Regions from separate parts of the Pelagerythrobacter marensis genome, predicted to be linked through region 3. Evidence: riboswitches for the same ligand, from Rfam matches in the RefSeq annotation. Region 3 holds a riboswitch; each other region holds the start of a gene.
The links. A riboswitch is a leader RNA that binds a small molecule or an ion and turns the genes downstream of it on or off. The one in region 3 is predicted to bind cobalamin.
Positions count from the first base shown of each region.

Region 1: another riboswitch for cobalamin. It lies ahead of V5F89_RS05925 (ABC transporter substrate-binding protein); the one in region 3 lies ahead of V5F89_RS07455 (TonB-dependent receptor plug domain-containing protein).
Region 2: another riboswitch for cobalamin. It lies ahead of V5F89_RS12220 (acyl-CoA thioesterase); the one in region 3 lies ahead of V5F89_RS07455 (TonB-dependent receptor plug domain-containing protein).
Region 4: another riboswitch for cobalamin. It lies ahead of metE (5-methyltetrahydropteroyltriglutamate--homocysteine S-methyltransferase); the one in region 3 lies ahead of V5F89_RS07455 (TonB-dependent receptor plug domain-containing protein).

Region 1 is NZ_CP144918.1:1,283,405-1,290,903, reverse strand. It holds gene V5F89_RS05935 (flagellar biosynthesis protein FlhA) at 1-1,435, shown strand, start outside; gene V5F89_RS05930 (FliA/WhiG family RNA polymerase sigma factor) at 1,432-2,166, shown strand; cobalamin riboswitch at 2,448-2,621, shown strand; gene V5F89_RS05925 (ABC transporter substrate-binding protein) at 3,045-3,860, shown strand; gene V5F89_RS05920 (iron ABC transporter permease) at 3,857-4,840, shown strand; gene V5F89_RS05915 (ABC transporter ATP-binding protein) at 4,837-5,610, shown strand; gene V5F89_RS05910 (DUF1289 domain-containing protein) at 5,594-5,779, opposite strand; gene V5F89_RS05905 (hypothetical protein) at 5,857-7,499, opposite strand, start outside.
Region 2 is NZ_CP144918.1:2,570,641-2,578,139, reverse strand. It holds gene V5F89_RS12235 (sensor histidine kinase) at 1-961, opposite strand, end outside; gene ahcY (adenosylhomocysteinase) at 1,108-2,520, opposite strand; gene V5F89_RS12225 (peroxiredoxin) at 2,706-3,185, shown strand; cobalamin riboswitch at 3,247-3,458, shown strand; gene V5F89_RS12220 (acyl-CoA thioesterase) at 3,568-4,407, shown strand; gene folE (GTP cyclohydrolase I FolE) at 4,388-4,996, opposite strand; gene V5F89_RS12210 (phospholipase D-like domain-containing protein) at 5,011-6,540, opposite strand; gene V5F89_RS12205 (hemerythrin domain-containing protein) at 6,556-7,044, opposite strand; gene V5F89_RS12200 (metallopeptidase family protein) at 7,153-7,499, shown strand, end outside.
Region 3 is NZ_CP144918.1:1,584,383-1,591,881, reverse strand. It holds gene V5F89_RS07455 (TonB-dependent receptor plug domain-containing protein) at 1-1,834, opposite strand, end outside; cobalamin riboswitch at 1,925-2,136, opposite strand; gene V5F89_RS07450 (cell wall hydrolase) at 2,326-3,456, shown strand; gene V5F89_RS07445 (hypothetical protein) at 3,608-3,961, shown strand; gene V5F89_RS07440 (putative bifunctional diguanylate cyclase/phosphodiesterase) at 4,052-6,013, shown strand; gene mdh (malate dehydrogenase) at 6,346-7,308, shown strand; gene V5F89_RS07430 (hypothetical protein) at 7,310-7,499, shown strand, end outside.
Region 4 is NZ_CP144918.1:2,805,316-2,812,814, forward strand. It holds gene parE (DNA topoisomerase IV subunit B) at 1-1,513, shown strand, start outside; gene V5F89_RS13440 (bifunctional alpha/beta hydrolase/OsmC family protein) at 1,530-2,744, opposite strand; gene V5F89_RS13445 (serine hydrolase) at 2,951-4,237, shown strand; cobalamin riboswitch at 4,312-4,547, shown strand; gene metE (5-methyltetrahydropteroyltriglutamate--homocysteine S-methyltransferase) at 4,822-7,149, shown strand; gene V5F89_RS13455 (hypothetical protein) at 7,232-7,499, opposite strand, start outside.

The DNA of each region.
Region 1 (7,499 bases), 300 kb from region 3:
GGCGGTGGGCGACGCGCTGGTCGCCTCGATCCCGGCGCTGCTGCTGTCGATCGCGGCCGCGGTGATCGTCACCCGCGTGGCCGACTCGCGCGACCTCACCGGCCAGATCGGCGGCCAGTTGGCGGAGCCGGGCATCTGGCTGCCCGTCGCCTGCATTCTCGCCGCGATGGGGACGATCCCGGCCATGCCGCAATCGGTCTTCCTGCCGCTCGCCGCCGGGGCCTTCGCGCTCTGGCACATGCTCAGCCGGCGCAAGAAATTCGTGCCGGCGGAAGAGCCGGAGCCCGCGCCCGATGCCACCCGCATCGCGATCGAGGACGTGTCGGAACAGGCGCTGGTGACGGTCGAACTCGGCTTCGGCCTGGTCCACCTGGCGGACGAGAAGCGCGGCGCGCCGCTGGTCGCCCGGCTGACCGGGCTGCGGCGGCAGCTGTGCCAGGCCTTCGGCTTCGTCGTGCCGCAGTTCCGCATCAAGGACAGCTTCGACCTCGCGCCCGATTCCTACCGCGTGACGCTGGGCGGTGCGCCGCTCGGCACCGGCAAGCTGCGGGCCGACCGGATGCTGGCGATCGATACCGGCGAGGCCGGTCGCCTGGCCGAAATCCCGGGCGAGGCGACGCTGGACCCCAGCTTCGGCTGCCCGGCGATCTGGATCGAGCCGGCGACGCGCGACCTGGCCGTGGCCGAGGGATATCTGGTGGTCGACGCCGAAAGCGTCGTCGCCACCCACGTCAACCAGCTCCTCTCCGCCCGGCCGCAGGAACTGCTCGGCCCCGACCAGGTGCGCGAGCTGCTCGACATGGTCCGCGAGCGCAACGCGCAGCTGGTGGAAACGATCACGCCGCAGCCGCTTTCGCTGGCCGCGATCACCCGCCTGCTGCGCACGCTCCTGGCCGACGGGATCGCGCTCGCTCATCCGATTCCGGTGCTCTCCAGCCTGTCGCAGGCGGCGCAACAGACGACCGACCACGACAAGCTGGTCGACATGCTGCGCGCCGATCTCGGCCCGATGCTGGTCGGCAGCCTCTGCCCGCCCGACCAGCGCCTGCCCGTGATCACGCTGGCCGCGCAGCTTGAGGAAATGGTCGTCGGCGGGATGCAGGACCCGACCAGCGGCGCGATCGTGATCGAACCGGACCTGGCCCGGTCGATCGGCGAACGGATCGCGGCGATTCTGGCCGAGCGCCCGGCCGGCGCCGGCACCCCCGCTCTGATCGTGCAGCCCCGCGCACGCCGCCCGCTGGCCAGCCTGCTGCGGCTGCGCGCGCCGGGCTGCGCGGTGCTGTCGATCAACGAACTTCCCGTCTCCCAGCCGATCGAGGTGATCGCGGTTGTCGGGGGCGAAGACCAACCCGCTCCGCAGGCCGAACCGGCCGGACAGGCCGAACAGCCCGCGGCGGGCGCAGAGATGAGAACGGAGGCGATGGCCGCATGAAGCTCGATCATACCCAGTTCGCGGCAGCGGAAGCCTATCGCGGCAATGTCGGCGACCGGGTGACCCGGTTCCTGCCGATGGTCCGCAAGCTTGCCTGGCACCTGTCGGGCAGCGGCGGCCCGACGGTCGATGTCGAGGATCTGATTCAGGCGGGCCTGGTCGCGCTGACCGAATGCGCGCAGAAGCACGATTCGCCCAGCGACGACGGCTTTGCCGCCTATGCCAAGATGCGCGTGCGCGGCGCGATGGTGGACCTGCTGCGCAGCGCCTCGCCCGATTCGCGCGGCGCGCGCACGCGCCGGCGGATGCTTGAGACGACGCGGGCGAAACTGCGCCGCTCGCTCGACCGCGAGCCGTCGGCGCCCGAACTGGCCGAAGCGCTCGACATGCCGGTGAAGGATTTTCTCCAGTTCGAGCGCGATCTGGCGGAAACGCGGATCGCCTCGCTCGACGAATGCTATTCGGAAACCGACGGCGCCTTCGCCTCGGCCGAACCCGACGCCGAACGGCAGGTTCTCCAGCAGGAAGACCGCGAAAGCCTGATCGCGGCGCTCTCGGGCCTGGGTGAACGGCACCAGCTGGTGATCCAGCTCTATTTCGTCGAGGAACTCAACTTGTCCGAAATCGCCGCCGTTCTGGAAGTCAGCGTGCCGCGCGTGCACCAGCTCAAGGCCGCCGCGCTGGCGAAAATGCGCAAGGCGATGGCGGATGCGGATAGCGGGTCGGTTTGAATTTCTGCGATCAAGTGGAGGCGGCCACCAACACCTCCGTCACCCCGGACTTGATCCGGGGTCCCGCTTGTTTCGTTCGTACCAAGGCCACCTCCCCCCGCTCGCGGAAGGTAGCGGGACCCCGGATCAAGTCCGGGGTGACGACGGTAAAGTTGCCGCAGCATTCGCCAGAGCTGCCAAGACACGGATATGCAAACCGACCCGCTACCGTGCAGCGCTGCGCAGGATTGACCCGCTCCGCCATTGACAACCCGCGCCTCGCGGCCGCAAGTGCCGCGCCAGACGGTGCCGCTTTTGCGGCGAAGAGGGAAGCCGGTGCAAAGCCGGCGCTGTGCCCGCAACTGTAAGCGGGGAGCCCCGGGCCACCGCGTCACTGGACACCGTTTCCGGCAACGGAGCGGCTTTCCGGGAAGACGGCCCAGGGCGCCGATCCGCAAGCCAGGAGACCTGCCGTCGCGTCGTTCGTCCGGGAGCCGGGTCAGCTCGATCGGACGGGAAACGCGTTTTCCCGCAGAAGCGACAGCCATCGGCCGGGCTATCGGCGCCGGAGCGAGAAGCCCCCGGCGGGCCAAGACTGTCCAGGCGATGCGGGGCCCCGAGCCTCCCCGCGCCGCGAACGGGGTTCCGCCATGCGCGATGCAGGATGGCCGAAAAGCGCGCCAGGGCCAATCGGCATTCAGCCCCGGCGGTCTGCAAATGGCGGCTTTCAGCGTCACCGGTCCTCGAAAACGGGGACATCTCTCACACCCGTTTGTCATTCCCGCGCACGCGGGAATCCATGGAGCAACCGCCGTACCCTGGATCCCCGCTTTCGCGGGGATGACACCGGGCACAAATGGCGATCGGTCCTGAGGCGAAAGCACCGGCTTGCCGGCCTCGTGGCGTTGTTCCTGGCATCCTGCGCTCCGGCGCCGGAACCAGCCGCCCCACCGGGCACCGAACCGCAACGCATCGTCAGCCTCGATTATTGCGCCGACCAGTACGTGCTCCGCTTCGCCGATCGCGACGCGATCCTCGCGCTCTCGCCCTATGCGGGGGAGCGGTTCTCTTACATGCGCGCCGAGGCCGAAGGGCTGCCCATGGTGCGGCCGCGCACCGCCGATATTCTCGCACTCCGGCCCGACCTCGTGATCCGCTCGTTCGGCGGAGGGGCCGACGTGGTGCCCTTTCTCGAAGACCTCGGCGTGCCGGTGGTCCAGATCGGCTTCCCGCAAACGATCGCCGAAGTGCGCGAGGAAGTGGTGCGCGTGGGCAGCGCGCTGGGCGCCGGGGCGGAGGCGCAGCGCGTGGCGGCCGATATGGACCGCCGCCTCGCCGCCCTGCCGGCCCCGCCGGACAGGCCCCGCACCGCGCTTTACATGACGCCGGGGGGCATGACCTCGGGCGAAGGCACGTTGGTCCACGAAATCCTGCGCACCGCCGGGCTCGCCAATTTCCAGGACCGGGCCGGCTGGAACATCCTGCCGCTCGAGCGGCTCGCCTACGAACGCCCCGACGTGGTCGCGCCGGCCTTCTACGAAGGCGTCGAAAGCCAGGGCGACATCTGGAGCGCCGCGCGCCACCCGGTGGCGCAGGCGCAGCTCGAAAACCGCCCCGTCGTGCCGCTCGAAGGCGCCTGGACAAGCTGCGGCGGATGGTTCCTGATCGACGCGATCGAGGCGCTGTCGCACGCGGCACAGAGAGACGCGCCATGACCGCGCGTGCGAACCTTCTCCTCGTGCTCGCGCTGATCGGCGCGATCCTGCTCGCCCTCCTGCTCGGCTCGGTGCCGTTGTCGTTCGCGCGCGTGCTGGGCGCGCTGAGCCTGCAAGGGAGTGCGGGCGATAGCCTCGTGGTCTGGCAGATCCGCCTGCCCCGCGCGCTCGCCGCCGCCGCGGTCGGCGCGGCGCTGGGGATGAGCGGCGCGGCGCTGCAGGGCCTGCTGCGCAACCCGCTCGCCGAACCGGGCATTCTCGGCGTCTCCGCCACCGCCGCGCTGTTCGCGACCTTCGTGCTCTTCTTCGGCCTCGCCGGCGCCGGTCCGCTGATCCTGCCGCTGGCCGCGATTGCCGGAGCGCTGGCGGCGACACTGGTGGTCGCGATCGCTGCACTACGGACCCGCTCGGCGGTGACGCTGATCCTGGTCGGCGTCGGCCTGTCGAGCTTTTCCGCCGCGCTGATGGCGTTGCTGATGAACCTCGCGCCCAATCCCTTCACGCTGGCCGACATGATCAACTGGACGCTGGGCACGGTCGCCAACCGCAGCTTCGCCGATCTCGCCTACGCCGCGCCGTTCCTTGTCGTGGGTTTCGGCACGCTTCTCGCCACCCGCCGGGGTCTCGCCGCGCTGGCGCTGGGGGAGGAAGCGGCGGAGGGCGTCGGGCTGGACCTCAGGCGGCAGCGGCTCGCGGTGATCCTCGGCGCGGGGTTGGCGACCGGCGCGGCGGTCTCGCTCGCGGGCGCGATCGGCTTCGTCGGGATCGTCGCGCCGCACCTCGTCCGGCCCCTCGTCGGCTACGATCCGGCGCGCCTGCTGGTGCCCTCGGCCCTGCTCGGCGCGCTGGTGCTGGTCCTGGCCGACATTGGCGTGCGGCTCCTGCCGACCGACAGCGAACTGCGGCTGGGCGTCGTCGCCGCGCTGATCGGGGCGCCGATCTTCGTCTGGATCGCCGCACGCGGGAGGCTCATGCGATGAGCGTGCTCGAAGCCCACGGGCTCACCTATCGCGCCGGGGGGCGCCCGCTCGTCGAAAATGCCGGCTTTCGGCTCGGCCCGGGCGAGCTGACCATGCTGATCGGTCCCAACGGTTCGGGCAAGTCGACTCTCCTGCGGCTCGCACTGGGCCTGCTCGCGCCCGACGCGGGCGAGGCGCTGATCGACGGCACCAGCGTCCGCAGCCTCTCGCCGATGGCCCGCGCGCGCAAGATCGCCTACCTGCCGCAGACGCGCCCGCTCGCCTGGCCGATGCCGGTGCGCGACGTGATCGCGCTCGGCCGTTTCGCCTATGGCGCGGCGCCCGGCCGGCTCTCGGCGGAGGATGCGGCGGCAGTGGCACGCGCGGTCGCGGCCTGCCGCCTCGCCGGGTTCGAGGAGCGCGCCGCCGACACGCTCTCGGGCGGAGAGCTGGCACGGGTCCATCTTGCACGCGCATTCGCGGCGGAAACGCCGCTGCTGGTGGCGGACGAGCCGGTCGCCGCGCTCGACCCGCGCTACCAGCACGAAGTCGCGCAGCTCTTCGCCGCCGCCGCGCACGCGGGGCGCGGCGTGCTGACCGTCGTTCACGACCTGGCGCTGGCGGCGCGCTACGCCGATCGCCTGATCTGGATGAAGGACGGGCGGATCGTGGCGCAGGGCTCTGTCGAAGAAACGATGACCGCGGCGCGGCTGGCCGATGTCTTCGGCGTTGCGGCGCGGATCGAACGGAGCGAGGGCGCCCTCGCGCTGACCGTCACCGGGCCCGCCTGAGCTGCGCCAGACGCGCCGCCGCGGCAGTCACGATCGCCCGCCGTTCCGTTTCCTCCGCCGTCTGCCAGCGGCCAATCTCGTCGAGCGTGCGCCCGCATCCTTCGCACAGCGCGCCGTCGGCGGAAACGCGGCAGATATTGCGGCACGGGGAAGCGACCGGTGTGTCCATTCCGGCCCCGTGCGCGATCCGGCCCGGCAATTGCAATCCTTTCCTCGCAATGCCCAGAGCGGGAGCGCATCGACGGCCTAGAACTGCTTGCGGATCGAGACCTTCACCGTTCGCCCCAGAGGGTCGATCTCGTAACGCGCGAACCCCGGCGGAACGGTGCCGTCGGACAGCGTTACCCGGCGGTAGGAGTCGAACAGGTTCTCGACATCGAGCGAAAGCCGGAGATCGGCGAGCCATCCGGCATTTTCGGCATCGGCCGCGAACTCGGCCGGTTCTGCAAACAGGCCGAAATCGACCGATAGCGGCGGGCGATAGCGGAAATCGGAAGCGGGCGGCGCGGCAGCGGTCGCTCTTACGCGCGACGGGCTGCTCCAGGTCGCCTGCAGGTTCGCACCGATCGCCTTACGCCCCACCGTCGCGCGCGCCGAAAGCGCGTGGCGCGACTGGCCGGTCTCCGCCAGCCGGTCGATGACCGGCGCCCCGGGGTGGATCAGCAGCTCGTTTTCCAGCTTCCACGTATGGTTGATCGACAGCGTATAGCGCAGCGGATCGCGCCCCGATATCGCGCCGCGGCCCGACGCCGCGGACGGATCGGGCAGGCGCAGGTTCACGCCCGACACCAGCTCGCTTTCCGAACTGCGCGCGATATTGATCGCACGCGCGTCGACCGCGACCAGCCGCCCGGCATCGTCGCGCGTGACCCGCTCCGGGAAAGCCGCCTCGGTCGCCGGGGTCAGCTCGGGAAACGGCGCGATCCCGCCCTGCCCCTCGCGCCGGCGATAACGGACATCGAGCGTCAGCGCCAGGCTGTCCAGCGGGCGGAGCTGGGCGGATAGCGAGAGGGTGCGGCGGCTGCCCCGATCGAGCGCGGGATTGCCGCCGGTGATCCACAGGGGTTCCGCCAGTTCCTGCCGCACGAAATCGTAAAGCAGCTTCACCGTCTCGACTCGCGGCGCCCCCAGGTCGTCGCTCGACGGGGCGGTTTCGCGATGTTCGAAAGAGCCGCGCAGCCGGACGAAGGACGCCGGCGACCAGGTGAAACCCGCGCCATATTGCCGGCGCAGCGCGCTGCCCGAACTGGCCCGGCCGCCCGCCGACAGATCGAGCGACAGGTCGCCCAGCGGCAGCAGGCCGGCATCGCCGCGCCGCGCCAGCGGAATGTCGAGCGCCAACTCTCCCCCGCCGCGGCGATGGGTGGTGCGGCTGCTGCCCGGCTGCGCGTTGCCGAGGCGGTCGAGCGGGGTGAACCTGCTCTCGCTGCCCATCGCGTCCACGGTGACGCTGGCGTTGACCGGTGCGTCGGCCAGTTCGAACACCTGCTTCGCCGCATTGATCCTGAGGCTCAGGCTGTCGCTGGCCGACCGGTTGCGGGTCGCCGAGAGCAGGCGGCGCGACCATGGGCGATAGGGATCGAAACCGGCGGCATCGCCGTCCAGCAAGCTCTGCACCTGCGCCGTATCGATCCCGCTTTCCCGCAGATTGCGCCCGCGATTGTGCCCGTAAACCGCCGACAGCTGCGTTCGCCAGCCGGCCAGCTGGCCCGACAGGGACACCGACAGGCCCAACGATCGGGCGTGGTTCTCGTTGCGCAGAGCGGCGTCGCCGTCGAGCGGCCGGACCAGCGCGACATCGCGGACGAACGGCGACCACCGGCTGTCGGCCGGCAGAATCGCCGAGACGACCGGCAGGCCGCGATGATCGACGCTTTCGCTGGCCGATG
Region 2 (7,499 bases), 990 kb from region 3:
AAGTCAGGCGGCGGCGATCGTCGAACTGGGCGACACCCACCGAAAGCTGGTCGAGGATCGAACGCTGCGCCTCGCGAAAGGCGCGGAATTCGCGTGCGAGTTCTTCCATGTCTTCGATATCGATGGCATATCCGGCGATGCCCTCGCGCCCCAGCGGAAGATCGCTGACCCGCAGCGAGCGACGCTCCCCGGCGACGGTGGCAGTCACGATCCGTTCGATCGGCGCGTCCTGCTCCGCCGATTGCCGGGCCACCTGGGCCGCGGAAAGACCGTCGACCGTCTCGATCAGTTCGAGCTGGCGATCGACGGCATCGGCAGCGCTCGAAGCGCCGACCGCTTCGACGTAGGCGGCATTGACCAGCCGCAGCCGGCTATCGGTGCCGCGGAACCACATCGGCATCGGCGCCGCCTCGATCAGACCCACCAGCGCGGCGAAATCGCCCTGGGCACGCGCGGCTTCCTCGCGCAGGCGCGCCAGCTCGCTTTCGCTCTCGCTGAAATCGAACACCCAGATCAGCGCGGCGCCGCCGGGCGAGACTTGCGGATCGGCCAGCGTCCCGCGCAGCGCCAGGCTGCGGCGCGAGCCCGGTGGCGTCAGCGCCATGCGGAACGGGGCCGCCGTCTTCTGGGCGCGCAGGACGTGTTCGGTCAGTTCGGCCAATTGCGCGCGGGACAACCCTTCTCCACCCGGGCCGGAGAGTTCGCTGAGGTAGACCGGCAGGCGGGCCAGGCCGAGCCAGCCTGCCAGCCGTTCCGACGCTTCGATGCGCATGTCGGCGCGCACCAGCAGCGGAATGGCCGGGGCCTCGTCGATCATACGCGCCATGCGCCGCGCCGCCTTGCGGCTGGTCTCCGCGCCCTTCGCCTTCCCCGCGGCGGCAATCATCAGCCAGGCGGCGCCGGCGGTCCAGGCCGCCAGCAGCAGCCCGATCAACGCCAGCGCGGTGGGGGAAAGGTCCATGCCGGTCAGCTATGCGGCAAGCGCGCGCGATGCAACGGCAATCCTGTCGGTCCCGGCGAAGGCAGCGGTCCGGCAGGCCCGATGGCTTCCCGCCCCGGACAACCGCTGCGGGCGGCCAGCCGGGGCGGGGCCAAAGCCCCTGCCGCCTAGTACCGGTAGTGATCCGGCTTGAACGGCCCCTGTTGCGGAACGCCGATATAGTCGGCCTGCTTCTTGCTCAGCTGCGTCAGCGTGGCGCCGAGCTTTTCGAGATGCAGCGCGGCGACCTTCTCGTCGAGATGCTTGGGCAGGACGTAAACGTCGTTCTGATACTCGCCTGACTTGGTGAACAGTTCGATCTGCGCCAGCGTCTGATTGGTGAAGCTGCTGCTCATCACGAAGCTCGGATGGCCCGTGGCGCAGCCCAGGTTCACCAGCCGCCCCTTCGCGAGGACGAGGATCGACTTGCCGTCGGGGAAAGTCACGAGGTCCGTGCCCGGCTTGATCTCCTTCCAGGTGTAGTTGTCGAGCGCGGAGATCTGGATCTCGCTGTCGAAGTGCCCGATGTTGCACACGATCGCCATGTGCTTCATCGCCTTCATGTGCTCGGCGGTGATAACATCCTCGTTGCCGGTCGCGGTGACGAAGATGTCGCAGCGCTGCACGGCTTCTTCCATCGTCACCACCTCGAACCCGTCCATCGCCGCCTGGAGCGCGCAGATCGGATCGATCTCGGTCACCATGACGCGCGCACCGCCATTGCGCAGCGACGCCGCCGAGCCTTTGCCGACGTCGCCGTAGCCCGCGACGCAGGCGACCTTGCCGGCCAGCATGACGTCGGTCGCGCGGCGGATCGCATCGACCAGCGATTCCTTGCACCCGTAGAGATTGTCGAACTTCGATTTGGTCACGCTGTCATTCACGTTGATCGCGGGGAACGGCAGCTTGCCCTGCTTGGCGATCTGATACAGCCGCATGACGCCGGTGGTGGTCTCTTCCGAAACGCCCTTGATCGCCTTGACCGATTTCGTGAGGTAGCCCGGCTTCGCCTTGACGAACGCCTTGAGCGCGCGCTGCATCTCGATCTCTTCGGCGTTCTGCGGCGCAGGCATTTCCTCGCCCGCCTCGATCCGCGCGCCCCAGAGCGCGAACATCGTCGCATCGCCGCCATCGTCGAGGATCATGTTGGCCGTGCGATCGGCGTCGTCGCCGGTCGACCAGTCGAAAATCCTGCCGACATAGTCCCAGTAATCGGCCAGGCTTTCGCCCTTCACCGCGAACACCGGCACGCCGTTGGCGGCCATAGCCGCGGCGGCATGATCCTGGGTCGAGAAAATGTTGCAGGTCGCCCACCGCACTTCCGCACCGAGCGCGGTCAGCGTTTCGATCAGGACCGCGGTCTGGATCGTCATGTGCAGCGACCCGGTGATCCGCGCGCCCTTCAGCGGCTGCGCTTCGCCGTACTCCTCGCGCAGCGCCATCAACCCCGGCATTTCGGTTTCGGCGATCGCGATCTCGTCGCGTCCGTAGTCGGCGAGGCTGATGTCCTTGACGATGTAATCCTGCTTGGCGTCGGCCACGAAATTCTCCTGAAATCTGCTTGCATTGCGCGCGCGGAGCGCGGGTTCTTCGGGTCTGCGCATTTAGCGACCGCCCTGCCGCGAAGCAAATATAAAGCGATCTTTATATCCTTTGCCGTTGCCGCGCGCATTGCAGCCTCTATATCGGCACGCGAACGAATGGGACGACGAAAGGATATTGCGAGATGACGATTTCGGTTGGCGACAGAATTCCCGATGTGAAGCTGGTGAAGGCGACCGAGAACGGTCCCGAACAGGTTCAGACGAGCGAGTATTTCCAGGGCAAGAAAGTGGCGCTGTTTTCGGTCCCCGGCGCGTTCACGCCGACCTGCTCGGCGCGCCATCTGCCCGGCTATGTCGAGAAGGCAGCGGACCTCAAGGCGAAGGGTGTGGACGAGATTGCCTGCACCGCGGTCAACGATGCGTTCGTCCTGAGCGCGTGGAACAGCCAGGCCGGATCTTCGGACATCACGATGCTGGCCGACGGGAACGGCGAATTCGCGCAGGCGACCGGGCTGACCATGGACGGCAGCGGTTTCGGACTCGGCCAGCGCGGCCAGCGCTATTCGATGATCGTCGAAGACGGCGTGGTGAAGGAACTCAATGTCGAGCAGCCGGGCGATTTCTCGGTCTCGAGTGCGGAGCACATGCTCGGCCAGCTCTGACGATCTGCCGGCGGTCCGCGCGTCTGACGCCGGACCGCCTTGACCCGCGCCCCGATCGGCGCGATTCGAACGGTGTCGAGGTTCTCCGGCTGGGCTGTCCTGCCGGAGCTAAGACGGGAAGCCGGTGCGCCCTGCGGGCAAGTCCGGCGCTGCCCCCGCAACTGTAAGCGGAGAGCGGCGGTCCATCGATGTCACTGGGGGTCTCGCCCTGGGAAGACGGACCGTCCGCGCCGACCCGCGAGCCAGGAGACCTGCCTCCGACACGAAAACGTCCACCGGCGGGGTGCCCGGTCTGGTCGCATGCAAGCCGCGCGGCCAAGCCTGCGCGACCGGTGCGCGTGCCCGATCGGCCGTCTCGCCCCATTCGCGGGATTAGACGACGATGACGCTTCGCACCCCCTCGCCCGGCTCCACACCGCCGGCGTCCGACGACGGCAATCCGAAAGCCTGCACCGGCCGGCCGGTGCAATTGATCGACATGGTGTTCCCCGGCGACGCCAACCATCACGGCACCCTGTTCGGCGGCGTGGCGCTCGCCCACATGGACAAAGTGGCATTCCTCGCCGCATCGCGCCACGGCCGCGCGCCGTTCGTCACCGCATCATGCGAGAAGATCGATTTCGCCGCTCCTGCGCGCGAAGGCGATATGGTCGAAGTGACCGGCCGGGTGGTGCGCGTCGGCTCCAGCTCGCTCGATGTCGAAGTCGAGCTGGTGGCCGAGGGGCCGGTAACGGGCGAACGGAACGTGTGCACGAGAGGCCGCTTCGCAATGGTGGCGCGAAAAGGGCCGGACACGCGCCTGCCGCTTCCACCGATCGCGCCTGACGAAAGTGCGGGAGAGGCGGCCTGGGGCGGCGCGCTGAGACTGGCCGAGATGGTGTTCCCCGGGCAGACCAATCACTACGGCACGCTCTACGGCGGCGATGCGCTGCGGATGATGGGCAAGGCCGCGTTTATCGCCGCGACCAGGCACGTGCGTAGAGTCCTCGTCATGGCATCGTCCGACCGGATCGATTTCGTCGCCCCGATCGGCGAAGGCGACATGGTAGAGCTGGTGGCGCAAGTGAAGATGACGGGGCGCAGTTCGATCCGCGTGGCGGTCGAGCTATGGTCGGAAGCGCTACTGACCGGCGAGCGGCGACATGCCGCGACCGCCCTGTTCACACTGGTCAGCGTCGATCCCGAGGGGCACCCCCTGCCTCTCAATAGCCCATCAGCTTGAGCACTTCCTCGCGGCTGCGCGGGTCGTCGAGGAACGTGCCCATCATGCGGCTGGTGGTCATCGTCACGCCGGGGGTACGGACCCCGCGTGCGGTCATGCAGCTGTGGCTCGCTTCGATCACGACTGCCACGCCCTGGGGCTGGAGGTGCTCCCAGATGCAGTCGGCAACTTCGGCGGTCAGCCGCTCCTGCACCTGCAGGCGGCGGGCGAAACCGTGGAGCACGCGAGCGAGCTTGGAAATGCCGACGACGCGGTCGGTCGGCAGATAGGCGATCGCGGCCTTGCCGATGATCGGCGCCATATGGTGTTCGCAGTGGCTCTGGAAGGGAATGTCCTTCAGCAGGACGATTTCGTTGTAGCCGCCGACCTCCTCGAAAACGCGGCTCAGATGGATCGCGGGATCCTCGCGATAGCCGAGGCAATATTCCTTCCACGCGCGGGCAACGCGGCTGGGGGTGTCGAGCAGCCCTTCCCGCTCCGGGTCGTCGCCCGCCCAGCGGATCAGTGTGCGGATCGCTTCCTGCACATCGTCGGGCACGGGTGGTTTGCCGTGCAATACGTCTTCGTCCGGCCCGACCAGACTGCTCATGCTATCGTCCCCTTTCATGCCTTTTTCACGCTGCGGGCAGCGCTTCGCAGAAGGCTTCCCTTGCGGAAAAGTCCGCCGTTGGCAAACGGCTCGAGGATGTCCTGCGGGTTTTCCGGGTCGAGGATGCCGGAATCGGCGAGCGCTTCCTCGACTCCGCTGAGATCGGGCACTTCATAGGGCCGCAGCGATCGCCCGTCGCCCTGCCCATGGCGCGCGATCAGGCGATGCATCGACGGATCGTCTGCCAGCAGCCGACCGACCTCCTCCTCCGCCAGCCCGCAATGTTCGGCCAGCAGGGAATGCCGCAGCGCAGCGATGCCTGCCGCCGCATGGTCGTTGCCCGGTCGATCGCAGTCCAAGAACACGTCGCATTCCGAATCGAGACCCATCGAACGGTTGTTGAAGTTGGCCGACCCGATCCGCAGGATGCGGTCGTCAATAATCGTGACCTTGGCGTGGACGTAGATCGGCGTTTCCCCCGTATGGGGCACATAGATGCGAAAACGGTCCTTGTGATCGAGTTCGGCCAGACACTCGATCAGTCGCACCCGCGCGTAATCCATCGCCTGCTGTTCCAGCCAGCCTTCGGCCGTTTTGGGCTGGACCATCACGATTTCGGGCGGATCGTCCTCCTTCAATCGCTCACCGATCGCTTCGGCGATCTTGCGCGAGGTGAAATACTGGTTCTCGCTGTAGATGAAGCGCTTTGCCTGACGGATCTGTGCCAGCAGAAGTTGCTCGATCTCGCAAACCTGCGGCATACCGTCGTAGCAGGCGCGCGTGCGGGCAATGCCGAGTTCGACGTTCTCGAACTGCACGGCCAGACCGTCGGGCCACAGGCTCTCTTCGGGAATCGGAACCTGGTCCAGGGTTTCCCCGCCAGCCCGTTCCCATCGTTCGCGGCCCAGAACGCCCAGGATCCTGGCCGCCTCCCCCTCGAACATCATGGTGGCATCGTGCCAGGGCCCGTAACGCCTGCCATGCGGCCGGCGGCGGCGCCGGTCGTGTTCGTGGTGGTCGCGCGTATCCCACCGGTCCTGAGTCATGTCGATCCCGCCGCAAACCGCCAGCTTGTCGTCGAGCACGGCGATCTTCTGATGATGCGAACAACCGACGGGATGGTGGGTATCGAACTTCAGGGTGATCCCCTTGTGGGCAGCCATGCGCGCCAGATCGACCAGCATGTATCCGCGCGTGAAGAACTGGACGAGGCCCAGGCTCCATTTGAGCACGCGAATCTCCAGACCCTGGCGATGGCGCGCCAGCCACATCAGGAAACTGCCCAGCCGGCGGGGATATTTTCGCCGCAGGATGCGATGAAACCACCTGCGGCCGAGTGCCAGGTGGATGCGGGTGTCGAAATCCCACCCGACCAGAAATATCCGATGCCGCGCCTTCAGCATCGCCTGCTGCATCAGCGCGAAATAATCGGCAGCATCGACGATCACGCTGGCCCGATCGACCCGGGCATATCGCCATACCCCGGGCTCGTCGGACTCGTCGCCGAACTCGGCCTCCGCGGCCCCGGCGTCGCCTGTTCTCACCCCGCCTCCGCGCTGTTATTCCTTGGCGTCTTCCATTTTTTCGGGCGTGACTTCGGCATCCGCTTTCTCCTCGCGCTTGCGACGTTCGAACACCGATTCCATGTGCTCCTCATCCTCGTCTGTAAGATAACCTTCGAAATCGGGAAAGTGATCTTCCTCTTCCTCGTCGATGTGGTGGCGATAGCGATGATCGAGCGTTTTGAACTTGGTCAGCCACGCGCTCGACGACATGTCGGTCGCGGCCAGATCGTTCAGCATTTCGTCGATCTCGTGATGCTCGGCCACCGAATGCCGGGTTTCGTCGGTCGTTTCGGGCTTGCGCAACATGGTGGAATAGAGCGCCTGCTCCTCGGCCGCGGCGTGGCTTTTCAGCTCTTTGGTGAGTTCGGTGAATAGCTGTTTGCGCTGCTCGCTCTCGCCTTCGGTTTCGAGCAGCTGGTCCAACAGTTTGCGGTGTCTGTCGTGATCCTGTTTAAGTCGCGCGAAAATCGCTTCGGCGGCCATGTTCGGAGTCCTCGTGCTGTCATGATGGTCTAGCCTGAAATGGGCGAAGCGATACATCGTTCCGCAAGCAAGCGGGATGACTATCGCGATCGGGAGGACCATATGCGCATGATGGATCGTAATCCCCAACCTCCCGACGCCGCGGAAATGGAGCGCATGGCGCATGCCGTTGTCGCGGGACTGCCCGAGGCGTTTCGTGAACCGTTGCGCGCCGTCGTCGTGCGGATCGAGGAATTCGCCACGCGCGAGCAGCTCGATTCGGTCGGTATTCGCAGCAAGTGGGACCTGACCGGCCTCTATGAAGGGCGTCCGCTCGACGAACAGTCGATCTGGGACCCGGGCGACTTGCCGCCCGTGATCAGCCTGTTCCGTCAGCCGCTGGTGCGCGAGTGGCGCGAAACAGGCGTCGATTTCGGCGATCTGGTACGCCACGTCGTGATCCACGAAGCGGGGCA
Region 3 (7,499 bases):
CGTCGAACAGGTTTTCGACCCTGCCGAACAGCTCGAACCGCTCGCCGAACGGCAAGGACGCGCGCAGATCGGCCAGGGCATAGCCGTCGAGCGGCGTCAGGTTGCTGGCATTATCGAACGAATCGCCCACCAGCCGCACGTCGCCGCCCAGCGTGAAGTCGGCCAGCGGGCTGACCCAGTCGGCAGACAGCGTCAGCGTATGGCGCGGACGGCGCGCAAGGACGTTGCCTTCGTTCACCGAACCGGCGGTGCGGTTTTCGGTGTCGACCCAGGCATAGACCGCGCGGGTCACCCAGCGATCCGACGGGCGCGCGCCCAGCTCGACCTCGATCCCCTCGGCCCGCACGCGGCCGATGTTGTCGTAGTAGCCGAAAGGACGCTCCTCGCAGATCGGGGCCGGGTTCTGCCAGCAGCTTGCGAACTCGATCTGGTTGCGCGCATCGCGGCGGAACGCGGTCAGCGCGCCGTAGAAGCGCGATTTCGCGAGCGAGCGGTCGCCGTGGACCAGCCCGATGTCGTAGCTGGTGCTGCGTTCGGGCTGAAGCTCCGGGTTCCCGTAGTCGGAATAGAGCTGGTAGAGCGTCGGCGCCTTGAACCCCTCGCCCACACTGGCGCGCAGGCGCAGGTCGCCGGCAAGGACATAGCTGATGTCGCCGCCGAAGCTCGTTTCGCTGCCGAAGCGGGCGTGATCGTCCAGCCGGGCGCCGGCGTGGGCCGAGAGCGGCCCCATCTCGATCCCGAGCTGGGCATAGGCGCCGAAGATCCGCGTGCTGTGCCGCGCATCGTCGGAAAGGGTGCGATAGTCGCTCCACTCGTTCTCCGCCCCGAAATTGACCAGCAGCGGGCCGATCGGGCGCCATTCGCCGCGCAGTTCGACGCGGTCGGAATGGCCGTCGCTGGAGAAAGTCGGGTCGGCACTGTCCGCGCTGCGGTTGACCCGCTCGGTATCGGCGAAGGAATAGGCGGCGCTGACGAACAGCGGCCCGGCGTCGTAGACCGCACCTGTCGAGGCCGAATACTGGCGCGTGTGCTGCGTGTCGCCGGTGTCGGCAAGGACATAGTCGGGCGCCGGGAAGCCGTCGAGGTCGAGGTCGCCTTCGGCCCAGCGGCCGCGGGCGAAGACTTCGAAACCGGGCGTGAGGTAGAGCCGGCCATGGCCGTTGACGGCCCACTGCTCGAACCCGTCCGCCTCCGTCCCGCTCGCCGCCTGCGAGAAGCCGTCGGTGCGGTAATAGCTGGCCGAACCGCCCAGGAACCCGGCATCGCCGCCCACGCCGCCCGAGACCGCGCCGGTCAGCGTATCGCGCGAACCGTATTCGGCGCTCGCCTGCAGGCCGCTTTCGCTGCGCGTGCTGGCGACCAGCACGCCGCCGATCGCGTCGGCCCCCCAGACCGTGCTGTTCGACCCGCGCAGGACCTCGACTTTGCCGAGATTGCTGGCGAGCAGGTTGCCGAAATCGAACCCGCCGCCGGGCGCGGCCGGGTCCGACACGCGCACGCCGTCGAGGATGACGAGCAGCTGCTCGCCCTCCGCCCCGCGCACGCGCACGTTGGTGACCGCGCCGGGGCCGCCGTTGCGGCTGAAGGAAAGGCCGGGCACGCGTTCGAGAACGCGCGTCAGATCGGCGCCCTGGACACTCTCGATCTCGTCCTGCCCGATCACGGTGACCGGCTGGCCGGTGTCTTCGACCTCGATCCGGGTGCCGGTGGCGGTGACCGTTATCTCGGTCTCGGCCGGGCGGAACTGGCCATAGGGGTCGGTGGCGCTGTCCTGAGCCGCGAGCGGCGCGGATAGCGCGAGAATACTGGTGCCGAAAATCAGGTGGTTACGCATGGAATACTCCTGTCATGAACGAACTGCCGCTCATGACGGAACAAGGCATACGCCTTTTCCGCTTGCTTCCGGTGCACCCCGCCCGGCAGCACGAACGACCGTCATCGGGCAGGTCTCCTGGCTCCCGGATCGTCGCGCCGCGTTTCGTCTTCCCGGTTCCCCAGTGACGTGTCGAACGGGCGCTCCCCGGTCACAGTTGCGGGGGCAGCGGGGGCCTCGGGAGAAATGCTCCCTACCCCCTTCCCTCTTCGGTCCGTCGTTCCGGCAGGAACGGGTGGACAACCCGTGACGTGCGGCGGCCCTTAGCCGCCTCGCCCCACCCCGGCAAGACGCATGCCGTTAACCTTGCGACAAGCATGTCGCTTAACCGCCGCTTGCGACTTGTGCCGCCAAGGGACGGGGGCAAGGGCGCGCTCGAGTTTCAGCTTTCGCGCTGCTACGCGCCGGGGCCGCGAGCCGACAGGCAGCCATCGGATCGGAAAGGACGCAGCTTGAGCAACGGCCCCGCCGGAACGACCCGCGCACGCCGCACGCCGGCGAGCCTGCGGTCGCGCCCGATCGGCGGGGGCGGACCGGGCAGGCATCGCGGACGGCGCATCCTCGCGCTCGTGGCGGCGCTGGGCGTGCCGGCGATGGCCGCACCGGGCGACTGGCACGCTTTCGGCCGGCCGGTGCCTCAGACTGCCCCGGCCGAAACGGTCAAGCCGATGCCGTTCGAGCGCGCCGGCCACAGTTTCCCCGGCTCTGCCTTCTACTTCCTCGAAGACAGTCCGCGCGTGGTGCCCGCCGCGCGCGACGATCTGGCCGCGGTGTTCGATCCCACCGGCACCGGCGACGGAACCGCGGCGGAACTGGCCGCCGCACGCACCGCCGGCCCCGCGGCGCGCAGCTTCGCCGGCGGCGGCACGGGCGTCGACCGCGCCCGCGCGCTGCACTGCCTCGCCAGTGCGGTCTATTACGAGGCGGCGAGCGAGACGCCGGGCGGCCAGAAGGCCGTGGCGCAAGTCGTGCTCAACCGCGTGGCCCATCCGACATATCCCAACAGCGTGTGCGGCGTGGTTTTCCAGGGTTCGGACCGCAGCACCGGGTGCCAGTTCACCTTCACCTGCGACGGGTCGCTGGCGCGCAAGCCGATGAAGGCGGCGTGGGACCGTGCGCTGGGCATTGCGCAGGCGGCGCTGGCGGGCGAGGTCTATACCCCCGTCGGGCTCGCCACGCACTACCACACGATCTGGATCGATCCTTATTGGGCGGCGAGCCTCGACACGGTGGGCACGATCGGCGCGCACCGGTTCTATCGCTGGCGCGGCAGGGCCGGGCAGCCGGGCGCTTTCACCGCGGCCTATAGCGGCCGCGAACCGGCGGCCGCGCCGAGCGCCCGGGCCGTGGCGGAAAGGTTCGCCCGACCCGCCCCGCCGGCGGCGGCATTCGCCAGCCCCGCCGCCGAAAGCGCGCGCGCAACCGCCGGCCGCAGCCCTGCCCGCGCATCCGTTCCCGCACAGTCCGCCGCCGGCGCAGCGGAAACCGGCGACACCGCGCGCCCTGCCGACCGCCTGCCTTCGGCCGGAACGGTGCGGCCCGAATATGCCAACAGCGGCCGCTGGATCGCCGATCCGCGATAGGGCGAACGCCGGCCGGCACGAGGCGGTTAAGCTCTTGGAAACCCTGGCAAAGAACCATAATTTAGGAGAGCGGCGCTAGACCTTGTGGGCAAGTCGCAACCGGCCTTCGTCCTCCAGCCACGAAGAGCCATACCGGAAGGCCCAATTCGTCATGACGGTCCATTTCGCACCATCGCAATCCGCTGCACAGTCCCTGCTCGCGCAGGCGTTTCGCCGGCGCAAGCCCGCGCGCGCGGCAAACGACAATTGCCTGGCGCGGCCCGACGACCGGATGCTCCATGCCGCCTTGCAGCACTTCGCCCGTCATGGCCTCGGCGCGGCGCGGGAAGCGCGCCGGCAGGCCGAACGCGCGTTCTTCGCCGGCGACCGCCAATCGTACGACTGGTGGCACGGGATCTGCCGCACGCTGGACGCGCGCCTTGCCCGCGGCCTCGAACGCACCACGCGCACCGGGCTGCGGCCGGCAGACGATCGCGGCGCGCCTTCGGCCGTACCGGTGCCCTGAACCGCCCCCCGGTCCGGCCGCCGAGCGCGGCACCGGGCCATCATCGGTTTCTTAACTATGCGGTGACCACTTTGGGCTATCGCCCGGAGCATGGCGAACTGCGATCCCCGGGGGAAGGTCACCAGGGCCTTGTCCTATTTCCAGAAAGGCGATGCGCTGTCGGATCGCGTGCGCCGGATGCTGGTCCGCACCCTCTATACGCAGCCCAGCAGTCTCGCCGCCGGCGCGGCCAGCGGCATCGTCTGCGCGCTGGTCGTCGCTTACCTGAGCGCCTCGCTGGTCATGTACGGGCTCACCGCCGCGCTGTGTGTCGTGGCCGCCATCCGCATCATGCTGGCGTTCGCGATTTCGCCCGACAGCGACGCGAGCACCAGCACGCTCGAAAAGATCTACGAGATCGGCGCATTTACCTATGCCCTGCTTCTGGGCACCGCGACCGCCGCGACGCTGGTGATGAAAGTCGATCCCGCCGCCGAAGTGATGATGGCCGCCAATGCGATCGGTTACGGCGTTGCGATCTGCGCCCGGAATGCCGGCCGCCCGGTGATCGCGATCGGCCAGCTCGTTCTGGTCTGCGTGCCGATCAGCCTGGCCTGCATCTATCTCGGGTCGCTCCCGCTCGCGGTCTTCGCGGTCACCATCCTGCTGATGGTGCCGGCGATGGCGTCGATCACGATGAACGTGTTTCACCTGCTGCGTGACAATATCGCCGCCGCCGAAACCAGCGCGCGCCTGGCGGCCAAGATGCAGCAGCTCGCCCGCACCGATACGGTGACCGGCCTCGCCAACCGCGCGGGCCTGAATCACGAGATCGTCGAAAAGCTGATGGAGATCGAGCCCGACCAGATGATGGGCATGATCTGGATCGACCTCGACCGGTTCAAGGAAGTGAACGACCTGCTGGGCCATCCGGTCGGCGACCGCGTGCTGCAAACGGTGGCGCGGCGGCTCCAGGAAATCACCCCGCCGGGCACGACGGTCGCCCGCTTCGGCGGCGACGAGTTCATCGTGTTCTGCGAAATCGATAGCCGGGCCGACTGCATGCGGCTGGCGAGCGAAGTCCATGCCGAAATCATGCGCCCGGTGCGGGTCGACGGGGAGCGGCTGGAAATCGGCGCCTCGCTGGGCGTGGCCGTGCTGCCCGAAGACGGGCCGGACGCCGACAGCGTGATGCAGGCCGCCGATCTCGCGCTCTATCACGCCAAGGTCAACGGCCGGCGCCAGACCTGTTTCTTCGACAGTTCGATGAGCCGCGACCTGGCGCGCCGGCGCGAGATCGAGGCGGAGCTGCGCCACGCGATCCAGAAGAACGAGCTGTCGATCTTCTTCCAGCCGATCGTGGACCTTGCGACCGGCCGGATCCGCACGTTCGAAGCGCTCGTGCGCTGGTTCCACCCGCAGAAGGGCGAAATGCGGCCCGACGAATTCATTCCGGTCGCCGAGGAAACCGGTGTTATCGTGACGCTGGGCAACTGGATCACCGCGCAGGCGGCCAAGGCGGCGGCGCAATGGCCCGACGACGTGACCATCGCGGTCAACCTGTCGTCGCTGCAGATCAAGGCGCCGGGCGCGGCGCTGGGGATCGTGAACGCCCTTCGCGAAGCCAAGCTCGACCCGACCCGGCTGGAGCTGGAGGTGACCGAAAGCCTGTTTCTCGACGACAGCGAAGCGACCGACGCCTTCATCAGCGAGCTGTCGTCGCGCGGCGTGCGCTTTGCGCTCGACGATTTCGGAACCGGCTATTCCTCGCTCGCCTATGTCAACAAATACCCGTTCAGCAAGATCAAGGTCGATCGCAGCTTCGTCTCCGGCCCCGACGTGTCGAACCGGACCGAGGCGATCATTCGCGCGGTGGCGGAAATGGGGGCCCAGCTCGACATGGAAATCGTCGCCGAGGGGCTGGAGACGATCGAGCAGGTGACGGCCGTGCGCGACGCCGGCTGCACGCTGGGCCAGGGCTATTACTTCAGCCGCGCCGTGCCCGACTATCTGGCGGCGATGCTGCTGGCGCAGGAACGCGACGAGGAACCCCCGCGCCGGATCGCGATCTAGAGACGTTTTCCTTGAGACGGCACCGGCCCGCATCCAGCGTGCGGCGTGGGAACCGGGCGTGGTTCGCCCGCGTTGGTGGGGGCCAGTGCGACGATGAATGCCCGGCGCAGGACAGCGAGCCCTGCAGCCGCAAATGGCGCTTGCTATTGCAATTGCAAACCATTTGCAAAGATAGTTGCCATACTTGCATCGTCACGGGTTGCAATCGCTTTTTCCGCGGCCTAGGTCGCTTGCCGTTGGCCGGGCGCGGCCTTCCCGCGGGACAGGGGGCTGCGCGCTCAACGGCCAGGCATCGGCTGTCCCGCGCATCGTGAAGGACACACAGCACAACCATGGCCCGCAAAAAGATCGCCCTCGTCGGCGCCGGCATGATCGGCGGCACTCTCGCCCACCTCGCAGCGATGAAGGAAATGGGCGACGTCGTCCTGTTCGACATCGCCGAAGGGATGCCCGCGGGCAAGGCGCTCGACCTCAGCCAGGCCGGCCCGGTCGAAGGCTTTGATGCGCAGCTCAAGGGCACGAGCGATTATAAGGACATCGCCGGCGCGGACGTGGTGATCGTGACCGCAGGCGTTCCGCGCAAGCCGGGCATGAGCCGCGACGACCTGCTCGAAATCAACCTCAAGGTGATGAAGGCCGTGGGCGAAGGCATCAAGGCCAACTGCCCCGACGCTTTCGTGATCTGCATCACCAACCCGCTCGACGCAATGGTCTGGGCGTTGCGCGAATTCTCCGGCCTGCCGCACAACAAAGTCGTCGGCATGGCCGGCGTGCTCGACAGCGCGCGCTTCCGCCACTTCCTGGCCGAGGAGTTCGACGTTTCGATGGAGGACGTCACGGCCTTCGTCCTCGGCGGTCACGGCGACACCATGGTGCCGATCCTCGAATACTCGACCGTCGCGGGCATCCCGGTGCCCGACCTGATCAAGATGGGCTGGTCGACGCAGGAGAAGATGGACGCGATCGTCGACCGCACGCGCAAAGGCGGCGGCGAGATCGTCCAGCTCCTCGGCAACGGCTCGGCCTACTACGCGCCGGCGACGAGTGCGATCCAGATGGCCGAAGCTTATCTGAAGGACAAAAAGCGCGTTCTCCCCTGCGCCGCGCACCTGACCGGCCAGTACGGCGTCGACGGCCTCTACGTCGGCGTGCCGATCGTGATCGGCGCGAACGGCGTGGAACGGATCGTGGAAATCGACCTCGACGAAAAGGCCAAAGCCAACTTCCAGGTCAGTGTCGACGCGGTCAAGGAGCTGCTCGAGGCGTGCAAGAGCATCGACGAGAGCCTGAAGTAGAATGCTGCGCTACGCCCTCGTTGCCGGCCTTTTGCTGGGCTCTTCCGCGCAGGCCCAGCTGCGGATCGCCTCGCTTCCCGATGTTTATGAAAGCTACAACGATTGCTTCTCGGCGACGGAAGAGGGAATCGATCTAGCAGCGCTCGAAAGCCTGGGATGGAAGCGTGCGACGATGCAAAGCGGAAATGGCG
Region 4 (7,499 bases), 1.2 Mb from region 3:
GTTTGCGCGCGGCGCGGCGCTGGGCGAGTTGCAGGAACTCGGCCCCACCCCCAACCGCCGCGGCACGACCGTCGCGTTCACCCCCGACAGCGAGATTTTCGGCGAACGGCAGTTCAGCCCGAAGCGGCTGTTCAAGCTGGCCCGATCGAAGGCGTACTTGTTCGCCGGGGTGGAGATCCGCTGGAAGTGCGCTGCTGCGCTGACCAGCGAGGACGTGCCGGCCGAAGCGGTCTTCAAGTTCCCCGGCGGCCTTGCCGACCACCTGACCGAACAAGTGGGCGATCGCGAGTGCGTCACCAGTCAGCCATTCGCCGGAACGCAGGATTTTCCCGATGGCCAGGGCCGCGTCGAATGGGCGATCGCCTGGCCGCTGTGGTCGGACGGCTCGACCAGCTGGTACTGCAATACCGTTCCGACACCCGACGGGGGCACGCACGAACAGGGTCTGCGGGCGGCACTGACGAAGGGCTTGCGCGCGTTCGGCGAACTGGTGGGGCAGAAGAAGGCGAAAGATATCTCTGCCGACGATGTGATGACCGGCGCGGAGACCATGCTCAGCGTCTTCATCCGCGATCCCCAGTTCCAGAGCCAGACCAAGGACCGCCTGACTTCGCCCGAAGCCGCACGACTGGTCGAAAACGCGGTGCGCGATCATTTTGACCACTTCCTGTCTGACAACATGGAGCGCGGCAAGGCGCTGCTCGGCGCGGTGATGGAACGCATGGACGAACGGCTCCGGCGCAAGCAGGAACGCGAGGTCAAGCGCAAGACGGCGACCAATGCGAAGAAGCTGCGCCTGCCGGGCAAGCTGACCGATTGCAGCGGGGAGACGGGCGGCGAGACCGAGCTTTTCATCGTGGAGGGCGACAGCGCCGGCGGCAGCGCCAAGCAGGCGCGCGACCGCAAGACCCAGGCGATTCTCCCGATCCGTGGCAAGATCCTCAACGTCGCTTCCGCCAGCGCGGACAAGATCCGCGCGAACAGCGAAATCGCCGATCTCGCCCTCGCCCTCGGCTGCGGCACGCGCAAGGATTGCGACGTGGAGAGCCTGCGTTACGACCGCATCGTGATCATGACCGACGCCGATGTCGACGGCGCGCATATTGCGACCTTGTTGATGACGTTCTTCTTCCAGGAAATGCCCGAGGTCGTGCGCCGCGGGCACCTGTTTCTAGCCCAGCCCCCGCTCTATCGCCTGACCGCCGGCAAGGAGAGCGCCTATGCCCGCGACGACGCCCATCGCGCGGAGCTGGAAGCCACGCTGTTCAAGGGGAAGAAGGTGGAAGTCGGTCGGTTCAAGGGGCTCGGCGAAATGAACCCTCAGCAGTTGCGCGAAACGACGATGAACCCCGAAACGCGCAGCCTGATCCGTATTACCCTGCCGGCCGAGCACGAGCAGCGCCACGCGGTGAAGGAGCTGGTCGACCAGCTGATGGGGCGGAACCCGGAACACCGGTTCAACTTCATCCAGAACCGCGCCGGCGAATTCGATCGCGAAATGATCGACGCCTGAGCGCCCGCCGGCGGGCCTATTCGACGCGGCGGGTGTGGATGTGCAGATGCCCCGTCAACGTGCGATGGACAGGGCACTTGTCGGCAATGTCCATGATCCTGGTGCGTTGTTCGTCGGTCAGCTCGCCGTCGAGTTCTATCCGGCGGTTGAGCGCCTGGATCCGGCCCTCCTCCCCCTCGACAACATGTGCGCAGTCTTCCTGATGATTGCGATCGTGCGTCAGGTGGATCGTGGCCCCCTCCAGCGGCCATTCGCGCCGTTCGGCATACATTCGCATGGTCATCGCGGTGCATGTGCCGAGAGCCGCCAGCAGGAGGTCGTAAGGCGTCGGTCCGCTGTCGTCCCCGCCATAGCTCGCCGGTTCGTCGGCAACGAAGCGGTGGCTCGCGGTGTGAACCTCCGTGCCGAATTTCCCATGCCCGGTTTTCACCACGATGCCATCGTCGGGCATCGGCCAGTCGTCCCGAATCGGGAGATAGCGGCTGCTCCAGCCCGCGATGACCGTTGCCGCGAAATTCGCATCGCGTTCGTCGAGCAGGAGATGGTCGGCCCCCTCGAGGCTCACGAAACTCTTGGGATGGCGCGCGGCCTGGAACAGGACGCCTGCATTCTCGATGCCCACCAGGTCGTCGGTCGGCGAATGCAGCAGCAGCAGCGGCACGCGCAATTTTCCGACTTCTGCGACCAGGTCGATGTTCTCCACCCGCTCCAGAAATTCGCGGCTCAGTTCGAAGGAACGGCCTCCGATCGAGACCGAGCCGGAACCGCGTTCGCGAATCGCGGACAGGTCGCCTTCGATGCGTTCCAGCACGTGCGGCACGTTCGAAGGCGCGCCGATGGTCGCAATTGCCGCAACCCGGTCGAAACCGAGGCCGCCGGCTGCGGCCAGCACCGCCGCCCCGCCCAGGCTGTGCCCGACCAGCAATATCCTGTTGCCGAAACGGTCGGCCAGATAGCGGGCGGCCGCGATCAAATCGGCAACGTCGGTGGCGAAGCCGGCGCGCCCGAACTCCCCGCCGCTGCCGCCGAGACCGGTGAAATCGAAACGCAGGCACGCGATTCCCTCCCGCGCCAATGCCCGGGCGGTCGCGACCGCCGCCTTGCTCTGGCGCGTGCACGTAAAGCAGTGCGCGAATAGGGCGGCACCGCGCACAAGGCCCGTCGGCAGTTCGAGAGATCCGGCCAGTTCGTGTCCGGCTTCGGTCGCGACGCTGATATTTTCGGTGGGCATCGATGCTCCCCAGGTTGACGCGTGAATCGTTTCGCGCCCGGCTTACCCGCTGCCGCGCCGGATACGAAATTTCGGCGACGGGGAGAAAACGAAACCGGACGATGTGCCCGACCCCCTATCAGGGAATCGGTTCGTTTCAGCGACAGCGCTCTCGACGCGCTTGCCCGAAGCGTCCACGATTGCAGCGCAACAAGGGGAACCACGCCATGATCCGACCGATCGCCGCTTCGCTTGCCCTGGGCCTTGCCGTTCCGTCCGCTCCGCTTGCCGCGCAGGTGCCGCCAGCAGAAAGCGCGGTGCCCGCGCCGCTCGAGGCGGCTGCCGAAGGCGTGGTGGCCGTCCTCCGCGAGGAGCGACCGGCGCGCGAGGTGTTCGCTCCGTCGTTTCTCGCGGCAGTGTCCGAAACGCAACTGAGGGCCATGATGCAGCAGATGACCCGGCAGTTCGGCGCGCTTCACGGATTGGAGAACGTCGCGAGTACCGGCACCGGCGCCGGCGTGATCGCGCTCCGATTCGACCGGGCGATCGCGCGCGGGCCCGTGCGGCTCGACCCGGACGGGCGAGTCACGGGGTTGTTGCTGAACCAGTTCGATCCGATCGACGACGGAGCGGACAAGATCGTGGCCGATCTCGCCGCGCTGCCTGGCAGGATCAGCGTCTATTACGCCCTGCTGGACGACCAGGTCGATCCGATCCTGGCGATCGACGCCGATGCGCAATATGCGATCGGATCGACCTTCAAGCTCTATGTCCTGTCGGCCCTGGCTCGCCAGGTGGTCAGGGGCGAGCGTTCGTGGGACGAAGTCGTGCGCCTCGACAGACGCTCCTTGCCGAGCGGAATATCGCAGGACTGGCCCGAGGGGTCCCCCGTGACGCTGCAGACGCTCGCCACCCTCATGATATCTCTCAGCGATAACACGGCGACAGATCAGCTTATCGCAGTCGTCGGCCGCGACGCCATTGCCGAGGAACTGCGAGCCAGCGGCCACTCGGCGCCCGACATTACCCTGCCGTTTCTTACCACGCTCGAACTGTTCGGCCTCAAAGGCGATCTTCAGCACGGGCTTGCCTATGCCGCGGCGGGCGAGGACGAGCAGGCCCGGCTGATCGATGCATTCTCGACCGAAATCGCCGGCGATCCCGAACGGATAATCAAGCCGACATTCACCCGGCCGACGGCGATCGACACACTCGAATGGTTTGCCAGCGGGCGCGATCTGGCTTCGCTCATGCGGCGCATTGTCGCGCTCGACGATCCCACCGCGCGCCGAATCATGGCGATCGATCCGGCCTTGCCCGAAGGGCGCCGTCAAGACTGGCGCTACGTCGGGTACAAGGGCGGGTCGGAGCCGGGTGTCCTCAACCTGACCTGGCTTCTGCAGGATCAAGAGGGCGAATGGCGTATCCTGACCTTGAGCTGGAACAATCCCGATGCCCCGCTCGACGCGGGCGCGCTGGAACCGATCGCCCAGCGCATACTCGCTTTACCTTAGGGCCAGAGCGACCCCAGAGAGATCAAGATATATAGAACTCTTTATATCTTTCTTGACAATACGAGCGATCGGGGCTTTGTAGGGCCGGTCGAGGTTCCTCGTGCAGGGCGATGCGATTCGCACTTTCGCGAGGCTAAGACGGGAAGCCGGTGACGTCCCGCGGGGATGAAGTCCGGCGCTGCCCCCGCAACTGTAGGCGGAGAGCGGTGCCCCAATTCGACCACTGGTTCCGCCGGGCGGAACCGGGAAGGTTCGGGGCCATCGCGACGACCCGCGAGCCAGGAGACCTGCCTGCGACGCGATAACGTTCTTCGGACGGGGGTTCTTCCGGCGGACGCGCGATAGAAAGGTGCCCTGTATCGGGCCTCCACCTTGCCGCGCGCACGCCCGACCGATCTCCGCCCGCGATGCGAGGTGATACGATCGATGCCGAATATGCCCCATCCGGCCTTCGTTTGCCGCCCGATCCGAATGTGCATGCGCGCCGGGTCTGTCTGACGCGGCGCGCTGCCCCTCACCGCAAACCGACTGATCGAAGAACCAGCAACGGCCGGGCGAAAGCGCGCGGCCGGAGGAGACGACTCATGCCCGTTACCACCGCCAATCTCGGCTTCCCCCGCATCGGTCCGCGCCGCGAACTGAAGAAGGCGCTCGAAGCCTTTTGGGCCGGAAGCATCGACGAAAGCGCGCTGCGCGAAACCGCACGCTCGCTGCGCGCCGCCAACTGGGCGCGGCAGAGCGCGGCCGGAATCGCCGTGCTGCCGAGCAACGATTTCTCGCTCTACGACCAGGTGCTCGACACCAGCGTGATGCTCGGTGCCATTCCGCAGGCCTACCGCGACCTGGGAGCGCCCGATTCGCTCGAGGTCTATTTCGCAATGGCGCGCGGAACGCGATCGGACGCCGAGCGCGAAGACGATGCGGCCTGTAGCCACCGGCAGGAAAGCGACGGCCTGCCGGCGCAGGAAATGACCAAGTGGTTCGACACCAACTATCACTACATGGTCCCCGAGGTAGAGCCGGGCCAGGCGTTCTCGCTCTGCGCGGCCAAGCCGCTGGGCGAATTTGCGGAAGCACTGGCGCTTGGCCATCGCTCGCGCCCCGTGGTGATCGGCCCGGTGACCTGGCTGTTGCTGGCAAAATCGCGCACACCCGGGTTTGCTCCGCTCACGCTGCTCCCCGCCCTGCTGCCGGTCTATCGCGAACTGCTGGCACAGCTGCGCGCCGCCGGCGCCGAATGGGTGCAGATCGACGAGCCGGCACTGGTGACGGATCTGGACGAGACCGCGCGCGAGGCGTTTCGTACCGCCTATGCCGACCTGGGCAGTGCAGCAGGTCCGCAGATCATGCTCACGACCTATTTCGGCGGTCTGGAGGAAAATCTCGACCTTGCCCTGTCGCTTCCCGTCGCCGGTCTGCACCTCGACCTGGTCCGCGCGCCCGATCAGCTGGAGCCTGCCTTGACGCACGCGAGAGAGGATCTCGTGCTTTCCCTGGGCGTGATTGACGGGCGCAACGTGTGGAAGGCCGATCTCGGCGCTCTGATCGATCGGCTCGCCCCCGTTGTGAAGGCCCGCCGCGCAATCCAGATCGCTCCATCCTGCTCGCTGCTTCACGCGCCGATCGATCTCGCGCTCGAAACCGAACTCGACCCGCAGATCGCCGACTGGCTCGCATTCGGCGTGCAGAAGCTGGAGGAACTGGCGCTGCTGGGCCTCGGGCTGGAACGCGGGCGCTACGTCGTTGCCGACGAGCTGTCGGCCAATGCCGATGCGATCGCGGCCCGGCGCGGCTCCCCGCTGACCAACGATCGCGCGGTGCGCGAGCGGGTCGCGGGGATCACGCCCGCGTCGGCGCGCCGCGATATGCCCTTCGCGCGGCGGATCGAACGCCAGCGCGAACATCTCCGCCTTCCGCCGTTGCCGACCACCACCATCGGATCGTTTCCCCAGACCGGCGCCGTGCGTAAAGCCCGTGCCGATCATCGCAAGGGCACGCTCGACCGTGCGGGCTACGAAGCGTTCCTGCGCGAAGAAACCGGGCGGGCGATCCGCTGGCAGGAGGATATCGGCCTCGACGTGCTCGTCCACGGAGAGTTCGAGCGCAACGACATGGTCCAGTATTTCGGCGAACAGCTATCCGGCTTCGCGTTCACCCGCGCCGGATGGGTGCAGAGCTACGGCTCGCGCTGCGTGCGTCCACCGATCCTCTATGGCGATGTCTCGCGCCCGCGCGCGATGACGGTGGACTGGTGGCGCCATGCCCAGAGCCTGACCGAACGCCCCGTGAAAGGGATGCTGACCGGCCCGATCACGATCCTGCAATGGTCGTTCGTGCGCGACGATCAGCCGCGTGCCGAAACCTGCCGCCAGATCGCGCTGGCGATCCGCGACGAAGCGAACGACCTCGAAGCCGCGGGCGCGCGGATCATCCAGATCGACGAAGCTGCCCTGCGCGAAGGGCTGCCGCTCCGCCGCGCGGGCTGGGACGAGTATCTGGACTGGGCGGTCGAATGCTTCCGCCTGGCGGCATCCGGCGTCGCGCCGGAAACGCAGATCCATACCCACATGTGCTATTCGGAATTCAACGATATCATCGCCGCGATCGGGGCGATGGATGCCGATGTCATCTCGATCGAAACCGCCCGGTCGAAGATGGAATTGCTCGATGCCTTCGCCAGCTACCGCTATCCGGCGGAGATCGGACCGGGGGTCTACGATATCCATTCGCCCCGTGTTCCGCCGGCAGACGAGATAGAGGCCCTGCTGCGCAAGGCCTCTGCCGCAATCGATCCGCGGCAGCTGTGGGTCAATCCCGATTGCGGCCTGAAAACCCGCAAGTGGGAAGACGTGCGCCCTGCCCTGACCAACATGGTCGCGGCGGCCCGGTCGGTTCGCGGCACGCTCGCCTGACCGGCCTGGCGTGGCGGCCGGGGCGAGCGCCTTTGCCCCGGCCGCGCCCGTCGTTGCCGTTCGTCCTGCGAGCGGGCGGGTCTCAACCGACGCCCGTCACCAGGTGCCGCATCATGCGCCGCGCAGCCGCCCAGACGGCATTGCGACCACCTTCCCCGATCATGTCGCGGACGAACGCGTCGAACCGGGCGCGTTCGCCGCGCGCCGCCGCAGTCGCCAGATCGACCAGCAGCATTTCGTCGTAGCTGAAGGCGGGCTGGCACGGGGGGTTGAGAACGATCTTCTCCGGCCATGCCCGCCCCGCCTCGTCCATGAATACATGGAAGCTCTGCACCGCGCACAGCGTGCCG